One region of the Paenibacillus sp. FSL R5-0810 genome, then DNA from elsewhere that is predicted to be linked to it. Evidence: riboswitches for the same ligand, from Rfam matches in the RefSeq annotation. Region 1 holds a riboswitch; each other region holds the start of a gene.
The links. A riboswitch is a leader RNA that binds a small molecule or an ion and turns the genes downstream of it on or off. The one in region 1 is predicted to bind cyclic di-GMP.
Positions count from the first base shown of each region.

Region 2: linked by a shared signal. The riboswitch ahead of MKX76_RS02215 (GTP cyclohydrolase II) and the one ahead of MKX76_RS08985 (transglutaminase-like domain-containing protein) in region 1 are both predicted to bind cyclic di-GMP.
Region 3: linked by a shared signal. The riboswitch ahead of MKX76_RS23835 (helix-turn-helix transcriptional regulator) and the one ahead of MKX76_RS08985 (transglutaminase-like domain-containing protein) in region 1 are both predicted to bind cyclic di-GMP.

Region 1 covers NZ_JBBOCF010000001.1:1,991,590-1,994,866, reverse strand. Annotated here, with positions in the region: gene MKX76_RS09000 (DUF896 domain-containing protein) at 1-13, shown strand, start outside; gene MKX76_RS08995 (helix-turn-helix transcriptional regulator) at 135-1,067, shown strand; gene MKX76_RS08990 (DinB family protein) at 1,133-1,669, shown strand; cyclic di-GMP riboswitch class I at 1,820-1,905, shown strand; cyclic di-GMP riboswitch class I at 1,968-2,055, shown strand; gene MKX76_RS08985 (transglutaminase-like domain-containing protein) at 2,069-2,869, shown strand; gene MKX76_RS08980 (collagen binding domain-containing protein) at 3,156-3,277, shown strand, end outside.
Region 2 covers NZ_JBBOCF010000001.1:488,203-491,479, reverse strand. Annotated here, with positions in the region: gene ribD (bifunctional diaminohydroxyphosphoribosylaminopyrimidine deaminase/5-amino-6-(5-phosphoribosylamino)uracil reductase RibD) at 1-1,078, opposite strand, end outside; gene MKX76_RS02215 (GTP cyclohydrolase II) at 1,096-1,845, opposite strand; cyclic di-GMP riboswitch class I at 2,028-2,121, opposite strand; gene MKX76_RS02210 (SDR family NAD(P)-dependent oxidoreductase) at 2,497-3,252, opposite strand.
Region 3 covers NZ_JBBOCF010000001.1:5,368,117-5,371,393, forward strand. Annotated here, with positions in the region: gene MKX76_RS23825 (MFS transporter) at 1-532, shown strand, start outside; gene MKX76_RS23830 (FMN-dependent NADH-azoreductase) at 589-1,203, shown strand; cyclic di-GMP riboswitch class I at 1,402-1,496, shown strand; cyclic di-GMP riboswitch class I at 1,765-1,859, shown strand; gene MKX76_RS23835 (helix-turn-helix transcriptional regulator) at 2,016-2,744, shown strand; gene MKX76_RS23840 (aspartyl-phosphate phosphatase Spo0E family protein) at 3,219-3,277, shown strand, end outside.

The DNA.
Region 1 (3,277 bases):
AAAGCTGAACTAAGGCTCACTGCGTAAAGCGATGGTCCGTAATATGGATGATTGACGTGGTCCATTTATGATCCCGGAAGACAGACAATTTGTCTGTTTTTCGGGTTTTTATGTAATAGCGGAGGGAAGAAACGATGAACAAAACCGAGCGCCAGTTCGCGATTATGCTTGAATTGCAGCGGAGCAAGGTGCTGCGGGCGGAAGACTTGGCTGCCCACTTCGAGACAAGCGTGCGGACAATATATCGAGACATGCAAGCGCTCAGTGAAGCCGGGGTTCCGATACTTGGGTCTCCAGGGCATGGGTATTCCCTAATGGAAGGGTACTTTTTGCCGCCGGTTGGTTTTACTGCGGAAGAGGCGGTGGCATTGCTCATGGGTACGGATATGATAGAACAGCGGCTGGATGGTGACTATAAAGCGGCTGCGAAGTCGGCTCGACACAAGATTGAAGCGATACTTCCTGAACCCATTCGTGAGGCTTCGGCGGATGTCCGGGAAACGATGCGATTTCTTCATCCCGGCGAGCGGGGAGAGGACGATCTCGGGCAGGTTCGTCGTGCCATATTGGAGCGGCGGAAATTAAGGATGATGTACCTTAACAAATTTCCGGATTCGGATGGAAAACGACTAAATGAGCGGATCGTTGCTCCATATGGACTTGTGCTCGTTCAAGGGAAATGGATCATGATCGCACGATGCGATCTGCGTCAGGAGATTCGTCATTTCCGATTATCGCGGATGAGGGATGTTACGGTGCTTGAAGAAAGGTTTATCCTTCCCCAAGGATTTAAGCTGAGTCAATATCGTCCGTCTGACGACCGTAACGTACAAGTGCTGATTCAGGTAAATCCGGAAATGGCCGATAAAATCGCCGAGACCGCGAGCTTCTATATGGAGGCTGCTGAGCAAAGGGAACACAGTCTTCTGGTCCACTTTCGGGTCAGACAGCCGGAAGAGCTGCTGCCCCATATTCTCAGCTGGGGAGGGGACGTGGAGGTGCTGGAACCTGATTCTTTCCGTGACCGGATTCGTGAAGAAGCTGAAAAAATGTTAAAACGCTACTGACACGCTGTTGTCAGGAGCGTTTTTTTATATTGGGTGTATACCAGATGGAAGAGGAGATATTCATGATGAGAAATACAGTGGAAGCCTTGCAGGCGTTTGAATCAACAGTAGCAATTTATTTGAATGAGCTGGAGCACCTGGAGCTGGAGCAATTGCATATCAAACCGGACGAAGAGGACTGGTCCATTGGGCAAATGTATATGCATTTGATTCAATCGGCTCAATATCTGCACCTGCATAATGTTGATCAATGTTTGGCCGGAAACGAAACAGCCATCGAATCCTCTGGGGAAAAAACGGAGAGAGGCAGGGCGGTATTCGAACTCGGAAGTTTTCCGCCCGTAAGGATTCGAATTCCAGCTTCACCGCAGTACACGCCGCAGCAGCCCGCGAGCAAAGAGCAGTTAGTTGAGGGTCTTCAGGGAGTAGTGGAACGGATGAAGCGTACGGAAGCGGATTTGCATCAAGCAAACAGCAGCCGTACGATTCCTCATCCCGGCTTCGGAGCCTTAAACGCCAAAGAGTGGTTTCTGCTGGTGGAGATGCATTACAGGCACCACCTGCTGCAGCTCGATCGGTTAAAAAAGGAGCTGTCCCTTTAAGGATTTCCCTAACGGATTGATGATCAAGCGGGATTGATACAAAAACGTCTCTATGGAGACGTTTTTTGTTGTCGTTCGTCGTCTATCAATCTCAAAATTTGCTTGATAGAATTAGAGATATTTGGTATGATGAACTCACATAAAGCTACTCACGATAAACGGCAAACTTGTCGAAAGGCAAGGACGCAAAGCTACAGGGCCTTCTTGATCCCAATCAATGGCAGCCAGCTACCGAACGAAGATGCTTTTTTTGTTTTTTATATGAGATTTTTATTCAATTAATTCTTTGAAAACTCTATTACGATAACGGCAAACTTGTCGAAAGATAAGGACGCAAAGCCACAGGGCCTTCTTGATGAGCAGTCAATGGCAGCCTGGCTACCGAAGGGAGTTTACAGTATGCGCAACATGGTGTTGGCTATTGTAGGGTTTATTGCGTTATTCATGCTAGCTCCGGCTGCACAAGCTTCGCAAGCTGGAGATTGGCTGGATTTGGAGCAGCTCGACCAAGGAGTCATCGTCGTTCGCTATGACGTGAAAGCGGACACGAAGACCAAGCTTATGATTGCGAAAGGGCAAAACAAGTATACATATACGCTTTTACCGGACAAGCAGCAGGAGACCTTTCCGCTGCAGATGGGAAATGGTCGTTATACCATAACAGTACTGGAGCAGGTCAACGGTACCAAGTATAAGATCGTTCAAGAAGCGGAAGTTAAGCTTCAACTAACCAATAGCAGCAGGGTGTTCTTGAACTCGGTACAAAATATCGATTGGCGTTCAAGCGACAAGGCGGCTCAGCTTGCAAAGAAGCTAACCCGGTTTGCAGACACCGACGAGGAAAAAGTAAAGCTGATCCACGAATATATCGTCGATACGATCCGGTACGACAAAGCACTCGCCTCCAGTGAGCTGACGGACTATCTTCCCAATATTGACCGCACGCTGTCAGGGAAAAAAGGCATGTGTTATGATTACGCCTCCTTGTTCGCATCCATGCTGCGGAGCATGGACATTCCGACCAAGCTTGTGATGGGGACAACAGATTACGTCGATGTTTACCACGCTTGGAATGAAGTTTATTTAAACGGCCGGTGGGTAACGATTGACACGACCGTGGATGCGGGATGGAAAAGCAAGGGTGCCGGATTCAAAATGATTAAAGAGGCATCGCGTTATTTCGCAGCCAAGTATTATTAAATTTTATAGCAAAAACCTTAAGCTTTGGACCATTGTCCAAGGCTTATTTGGGTTTTTATTCAGAAAATATTCAGAATCGGGCGTTACAATGCTAGAAGCTCAATTGGTTCTGAAGGAAAATACAGGCACCAATGTATCGTGCGCCAAATAAAAGTAAGCGGAGGTGATGGACGAACAAATCTCTTGTCGGCATATCATCCGAGAGATGGTTGGCTCGATTTGCGCACGCGAAAGCAACATCGGAACCAAATATATTGAGGGTAATGGAGAGGCTGAGGGAGAGATCATGAAGAAAAAAGTAAGTGGAATCGTATTGGCTCTGCTGCTTATGCTCCAAACGTTGTTTGGAGGATCGGACTGGACGGTCAATGCATCGAGCAATGTTCCAGAACCGGTAAGCGTGCAGGA
Region 2 (3,277 bases), 1.5 Mb from region 1:
GATAAGCGGTGATGCAAATATCTTCGCCGATTTGTTGAACTGAATGAATCTTTACCCGCAGCGCTTCATCCATTAATTCTAAATCCGAGCCTGCGTACGGCGAGATGGATTTCCGTCCTCCCAACACTTTGGGGGCGATATAAATCATCCATTTGTCAATAAGGTTGGCCCGAAGGAAGGATCCGTTTACTTCGCTGCCTCCTTCTACCAGCAGGTCGGTAACACCTCGCTGATATAACATATCCGATAATGCATGGAGGTCCAGCCCGTAACGGTTCACAGGAACGAACAGAATTTCAATTCCTTTTTGCTGCAGCATGCGCACTCTTTCCGGATCAGCATCCTCCTTCGTGACTACCCATGTCTTTGCTGCTGAACAGTCGGTAACTTTGGCATCCTCAGGCAGTCTCAAATTCGAATCTAAGATGACCCGTATGGGATTCTTCCCGCTTTCTTCTGGCAGTCGGGTCGTAAGGAGGGGATCATCCGCCAAAACCGTATTAATTCCTACTAAAATGGCATCGACTTTGTTTCTTAATTTATGTACCACAAGCTGTGTTTCATCACATGTAACCCATTTAGAATGTCCCGTCGACGTGGCAATTTTCCCGTCAAGCGTCATGGCTACTTGGGAAATAATAAACGGCCGTCGTTTTGACATATTGTGCACGAAACGTTCATTGAGTAATTCGGCTTCCTTCCCCAATACACCCACATCAACTTCTATCCCATGCTCTCTCAATAATTGAATGCCTCTTCCGGCCACCATCGGATTCGGATCCTGCATCGCCACGACAACTCTTGCGACTCCCGAGTTGAGGACGAATTCTATACAAGGAGAGGATTGAGGACTTGGTTCCAGCGTCACATAGAGCGTTGCGTCTTCGGTATATCCTTCAGCCATTTTGAATGCATGCACCTCCGCATGAGGTTCCCCTGCATTTCGATGAACACCTGCACCGACTACTTGTCCATCTTTAACAATTAGTGCGCCAACAACCGGGTTCGGGTTCGTTTTCCCATTGGCCGTACCTGCCAGTTCCAATGCCAGCCTCATAAAATGTTGGTCTGAATTCATACGATTTACACTCCCCGTCATAATAAAGCCGTCTCCACCAAGGAGTTATAGATATGACCTGATTTTTCGATTTTCGTTGCCAAATACCGATTATTGTGCTCGGACACATCTCCCCAAATCGATACATGCTGATCGGTTACAAGTCCTTTTTCCCGCAAAGACTGCAGCTTTCTAGGATTGTTCGTAATCAGGGTGACTGGTTTTTGCCGCAAGCTCTGAAGTACACGTATGGCTTCTTCATAGGAGCGATGGTCATCCTCGAAGCCAAGACCAAGATTGGCCTCTACTGTATCGAACCCTTCCTCTTGCAAAAGATAAGCTAACGATTTAGAGAAAAGACCTATACCGCGACCCTCGTGATTCGCCAAATAAAAGAGAGCCCCGCTGCCGTTTTCCACGATCATGCGCATGGATGTCCGCAGTTGGTAGCCGCAGTCGCATCGTTTACTCCCAAAAATATCTCCCGTATGGCAAATGCTGTGCATCCGTATCAAGGCATGCTCTTCGTTAGCAAAATCACCGTATACCAGCACGGAAGACTGCTGATATGAAGCGAGATCTGCCTGAGATAATGATTCTAGAATATCATTCTTATCCATAAATGAATTGCCTGTATTTAACCAACTGTACCATTTAAATACGACTTCATGATCCTCCAATTGCACAGGGAGCCGAACGGGACCAACAAGGCCGATGTTGGGACATTCCGGCTGTTTAAGAATGGTTAATTTACTGTCTAGCAATTTCCTGACCTGGTCCGAATTCATGAATACAACTCCTTTTTTGTTATGATGGTTACAATCGATGGTTTGTTTTCCTCCCTGAAAACGTTGGCAATTTTGCGTTAGCTATTACTTCTTCAGCCTAAAAAATCCAGCCGCAGAAATGTAATTTTCTAGAAATGGACACAAAAAAACCCCTGTCTGAATAGACGGAGGCTTCCGTCGTATTCGGTAACTGGCTGGCATAGCGGATGCAAGCGATCCACCTTAGCCCCTGTAGCTTTGCGTCGCCACTTTTCAGTGGGTTTGCCATTATCGTACGATGTCATTTCATAAAATTAATCCGCGATTGTTGTCGATCATGGAAAGGCAACACCAAATCAGAAACAATCGAAAGTAATAGCTTTTTGTCGATATGACTACAAATTGAATATAAAATACAACATCATGAATTGCAACCAAAATATAATTCGATCCGAAGGACGATTAAAGATTACCGTTTTCCCGCCCACTTTCTAAACTAGGACTCTGAACCCACACTTCAAATGGTCCGCTTAAGCTTTATTTCAAATGACGGCTTCGTAATGTATTCCATATAAGCGATCGTGCCGGTAAACTCCAACGATTCCGCCAACGGCAACAATATGGGTTGGCATGATCATGGCATTCGCCTCCGCTCGTTATTCTTGCTTATCATCAGCTTTTCGAGGAATAAACCTCATTGTAATTCACGATGGCTCCAGGGGAATGCTCTTCATCTAAAATGCGAAGCAGATGTTCTCCAATCTCGGCAGTAGACAGCAGCTGCCCTGATTCAAAGGCCTGGGAAAATGCACCGGCCAGCTCAAACTGCTTCTCATCCTGTCCTCTGGCCATGCTCTGCATTTCCGTATCCACCATGCCGGGATTGACGGCAATAATCTGAACCGGGTTCTCTCGGCTTGCTTGCTCTGCCCCTACGCACTGCGTGAACATATTCAGCCCGGCTTTTGCGGTACAATATGCGCTCATGGAAGGAGCGGGGTATACCCCCGAACCCGAAGAAATATTCATTATTTTCCGCCGTGCCTTATACCTGTTTGTTTGGTTCAAAAAGCAAGAGGTTAGAATCATCGGCGCAATAAGGGTAATTTGGACATTCTTCGCAATCTCGGCTGCGCCGCATTGTTCAATTTTCCCGAGTGGTTCCAGCATCGAGGCATTATTAATGAGGTAGAGCGTATCGGTATCCGCAAGCTCAATGCTTCTTATGATATTCTCCATCAACTGCTCTAGACCCGAGGGGTCACTCAAGTCATACACATAATGAGTGTAACGCTCATAACGATCCAGTGTGATCGAATGGTTTCTCGCAATTCCGTAGACGGCATGCCCCTGCTGAAGAAGCATCAGTGCAAGCTGTCCTCCGATCCCTCTCGACGTGCCCGTTATAATATAGTGTCTTTGGCTCATCTTTCGCACCTCCATTTTATCTCAT
Region 3 (3,277 bases), 3.4 Mb from region 1:
TCATGCGCTGCCTCCAGGTTGGATCGGATTTGTCATGGTGCCGGCCGCCGCGGCCTCCGCTCTGCTCGGGAAGACAGGGGGAAAGCTGGCCGATGCCAAAGGGAACACGGATCTGTTTCTAACCGCCATGATTATGTTGGTCGCTTGCTTTGTACTCTTATCCACGTTCTCCGCCATTTCAGCCGTCGCGGTTGCTCTCTTCCTGATTCTAGGTAATGTCGGGCAGACGTTCGGGATGATTGCACTATCCAACTCCGTCTCCCTTAGCTTAGCGAAAGAGCAAGCCGGCATCGGGATGGGATTGATGCAGATGCTGAATTTTATTTCGGCGGGGATCGCTTCCGGTGTGTACGGAACAATGCTCGATATCCGCTCCGAGGTATCGTGGAACCCCTTGTATGCCTATGCCGAGGGGCAGGTTTACAGCAATATTTATTTGGTGCTAGCCGGGCTGCTGCTCGCCATGCTGATGTTCTATTCCCTACGGTTCGGGAAAACGGAGCACGGTCATATAAGAGCGGCGGGAAGCTGATATCGCATGCTTTCGAGTCCATTCATTACAAATAGGAAATATAGGAGGAGATTCTAATGACAACCACTTTATTCATTAAAGCCAACAACCGCCAAGGGGCCGTCACAAGCAGATTATACGACGCATTTTTCAATAGCTACCGCGAGGCACATCCGAATGATGCGGTGGTTGAGGTCGACCTGTATCAGGAACGCATTCCCCTTCTGGACGACATTATGATTAGCGGGAATTTCAAGTCAGCCATGGGCATGGAGCTTTCGGAGGAAGAGCAGGCCGTTCGGGACATCGTCAACCGGCACTTGGAGCAATTTCTTGCCGCCGACAAATTGGTGTTTGCCTTCCCGCTCTGGAATCTGACGGTTCCTGCAGTGCTGCATGCCTACCTGGACTACATGCATCATCCGCGTAAAACGTTCAAATATACGGAGCAGGGCTTGGTCGGTCTGTTGGGTGACAAAAAAGCAGCACTGCTGAATGCTAGAGGCGGGATCTATGCGGAGGGCGATCCATCCGAGATGGCGGTCAGCTTCGTAAAAAATCATCTCAACGTGTTCGGGATTACCGACATTACTACGATTATCATTGAGGGGCATAATCAATTCCGGGATCGAAGCGAGGAAATCATTGAGGAAGGCCTTCGGCGGGCAGCCGAAGCGGCAAAGCTTTTTTAAATCATGGAGAAGCTGGTTATTTTGACATATTACACGCTCTGCTAGTTACTTTGTGACAAAAAATTACAAAATCCAGCAGGAAATTGTCGGGAATTTGAGTCATGAAGCCTATATTCAATGAAAAACAATGTAAGTTATAGTTTGATTAGGTCATTCATTCAGAACTATATGTTGTATCTTTCGACAATTGAATCGTTCGTACGATAATCGCAAACCCACTGAAAAGTGGCGACGCAAAGCTATAGGGGCTAATGGGGTTCTGCATAGAACCGCGATGCCAGCCAGTTGCCGAATACGACGGAAGCCTCCGTCACTTCTTGCTAGTTACTACCTATGTCTACAAGCTGACGGAGGCTATTTGTTGTTCACAAATTTTTATAGGGAGGCTCCTGCAGTAACTGCCTGTTCCTTAAAAGTTACGGTCAATTGCCTGAAAGGAGGTGAATGATGCGGAACATGATTTCCCGCAGCGCGGTATAACTACAGCAGTTCGACTCTCAGCGGATAACAAGGAATATTCATGCGGCAGCGTCTTTGACAGCAAACCAATCGAATCGTTTCGTACGATAATAGCAAACCCACTGAAAAGTGGCGACGCAAAGCTATAGGGGCTAATGCGAATCTGCTAAGATACGTGATGCCAGCCAGTTGCCGAATACGACGGAAGCCTCCGTCCTATTTTGCTATGGTAATCTTCATGGATGGAGGTTTTTTATTTTTCGCTAAGAGCTACCGAATCTTCACAGCGGCGATAAATAGGAGATCGATTTCATTATTAATCACTTATTCTTAACAAGGAAGAAGGGAAAATAATGGGCCAAAGAACATTGCTGAAAGTAAACGATCATTTTCCTAATATCCTCAGCATCTCTGAAATTAAAGAAAGGCTGATCGAGCGAAAAGAAATCCTGTATCTGTTGCAAGAGGAAACCAGGAATATGAACGATTTGCTGTCTATACCTTATTTATTTGTGATTGCGGACCCAGAGGGAACCGTTATCGATTATTGCGGGACGGAGCTGTTAAAAGGTTATTTTGAAAGAAATCATTTGAAAATCGGAACATCTTCTGCTATGAACAAGGCGGGAATCAATGCCATTGCGTTATCCATGGAAAATCAATCGGTCTCAGTCGTAATCGGCGCCGAGCACAGCAATAAATTGTTTGCAGAGCTGTCCTGCGTTTGCACGCCAATACGAATAAATCATGTTATTATAGGCTACCTCAGCCTCTGTTTTCATTACTTTCACGAGGTTACATTTGTACTGCCCCTCATTGAACATCTGGCCAAAAATATTGAAGAAAAGTTACCCCAAAAGGATCCCATGCTACAAAAAGAGCTGACCTACTCACTCTTTGACCAATATGAATTAACAAACCGCGAGAAAGAAATCGCCTACGAATGGCTGGAAAATAAAAACGTGCCTGAAATTGCGGATATTTATGGAATCAGTCAAAGCACGGTCCGTACTTTCATCAAAAAGATATACGCCAAAACGAGAGTCAATCATAAAGGGGCATTCCTAAGAAAATTTACATGAAGATATAGGCAATACACAAGCACTAATTACCCAATTATGGGTATTTTATTTATTAAAGTAAAATTTTATAATTATAGGCAAGCCACTGATGACAGATAGTTAAAATTTAAACTAATTCATAATTCGTACAATCTATCGCAAACCCATCGAAAGGGTGGTGACGCGAAGCTGCAGAGGCTGTTGTGGACGCTCATATGCAACCACGATCCCTGCAATTGGCCGAATACGACGGAAACCTCTGATCCGCCATGCGACAACGATTGAATAGGGAACTGTTTATTTTAGATAACCCTGCTGACCTGACGCCGCTGCAGAAACTGAATCGGGTAGCCTTCAACATTTCATGAAGAGGAGCATGCTTTAACGGTTTGTTCGTTTAGGAATGAGCGATCAACTCTCTGTTTGAGAAGGTTTGCCGCAAAAACGTTGGCAGCTGTCATAAATCACTTGCTACGATGGGGGTGGGTGGATGTGATGGTTTCTATAGAGAACGAACTGAAGCATGTATCCGACGAGCTCGAATATCTCAGGAG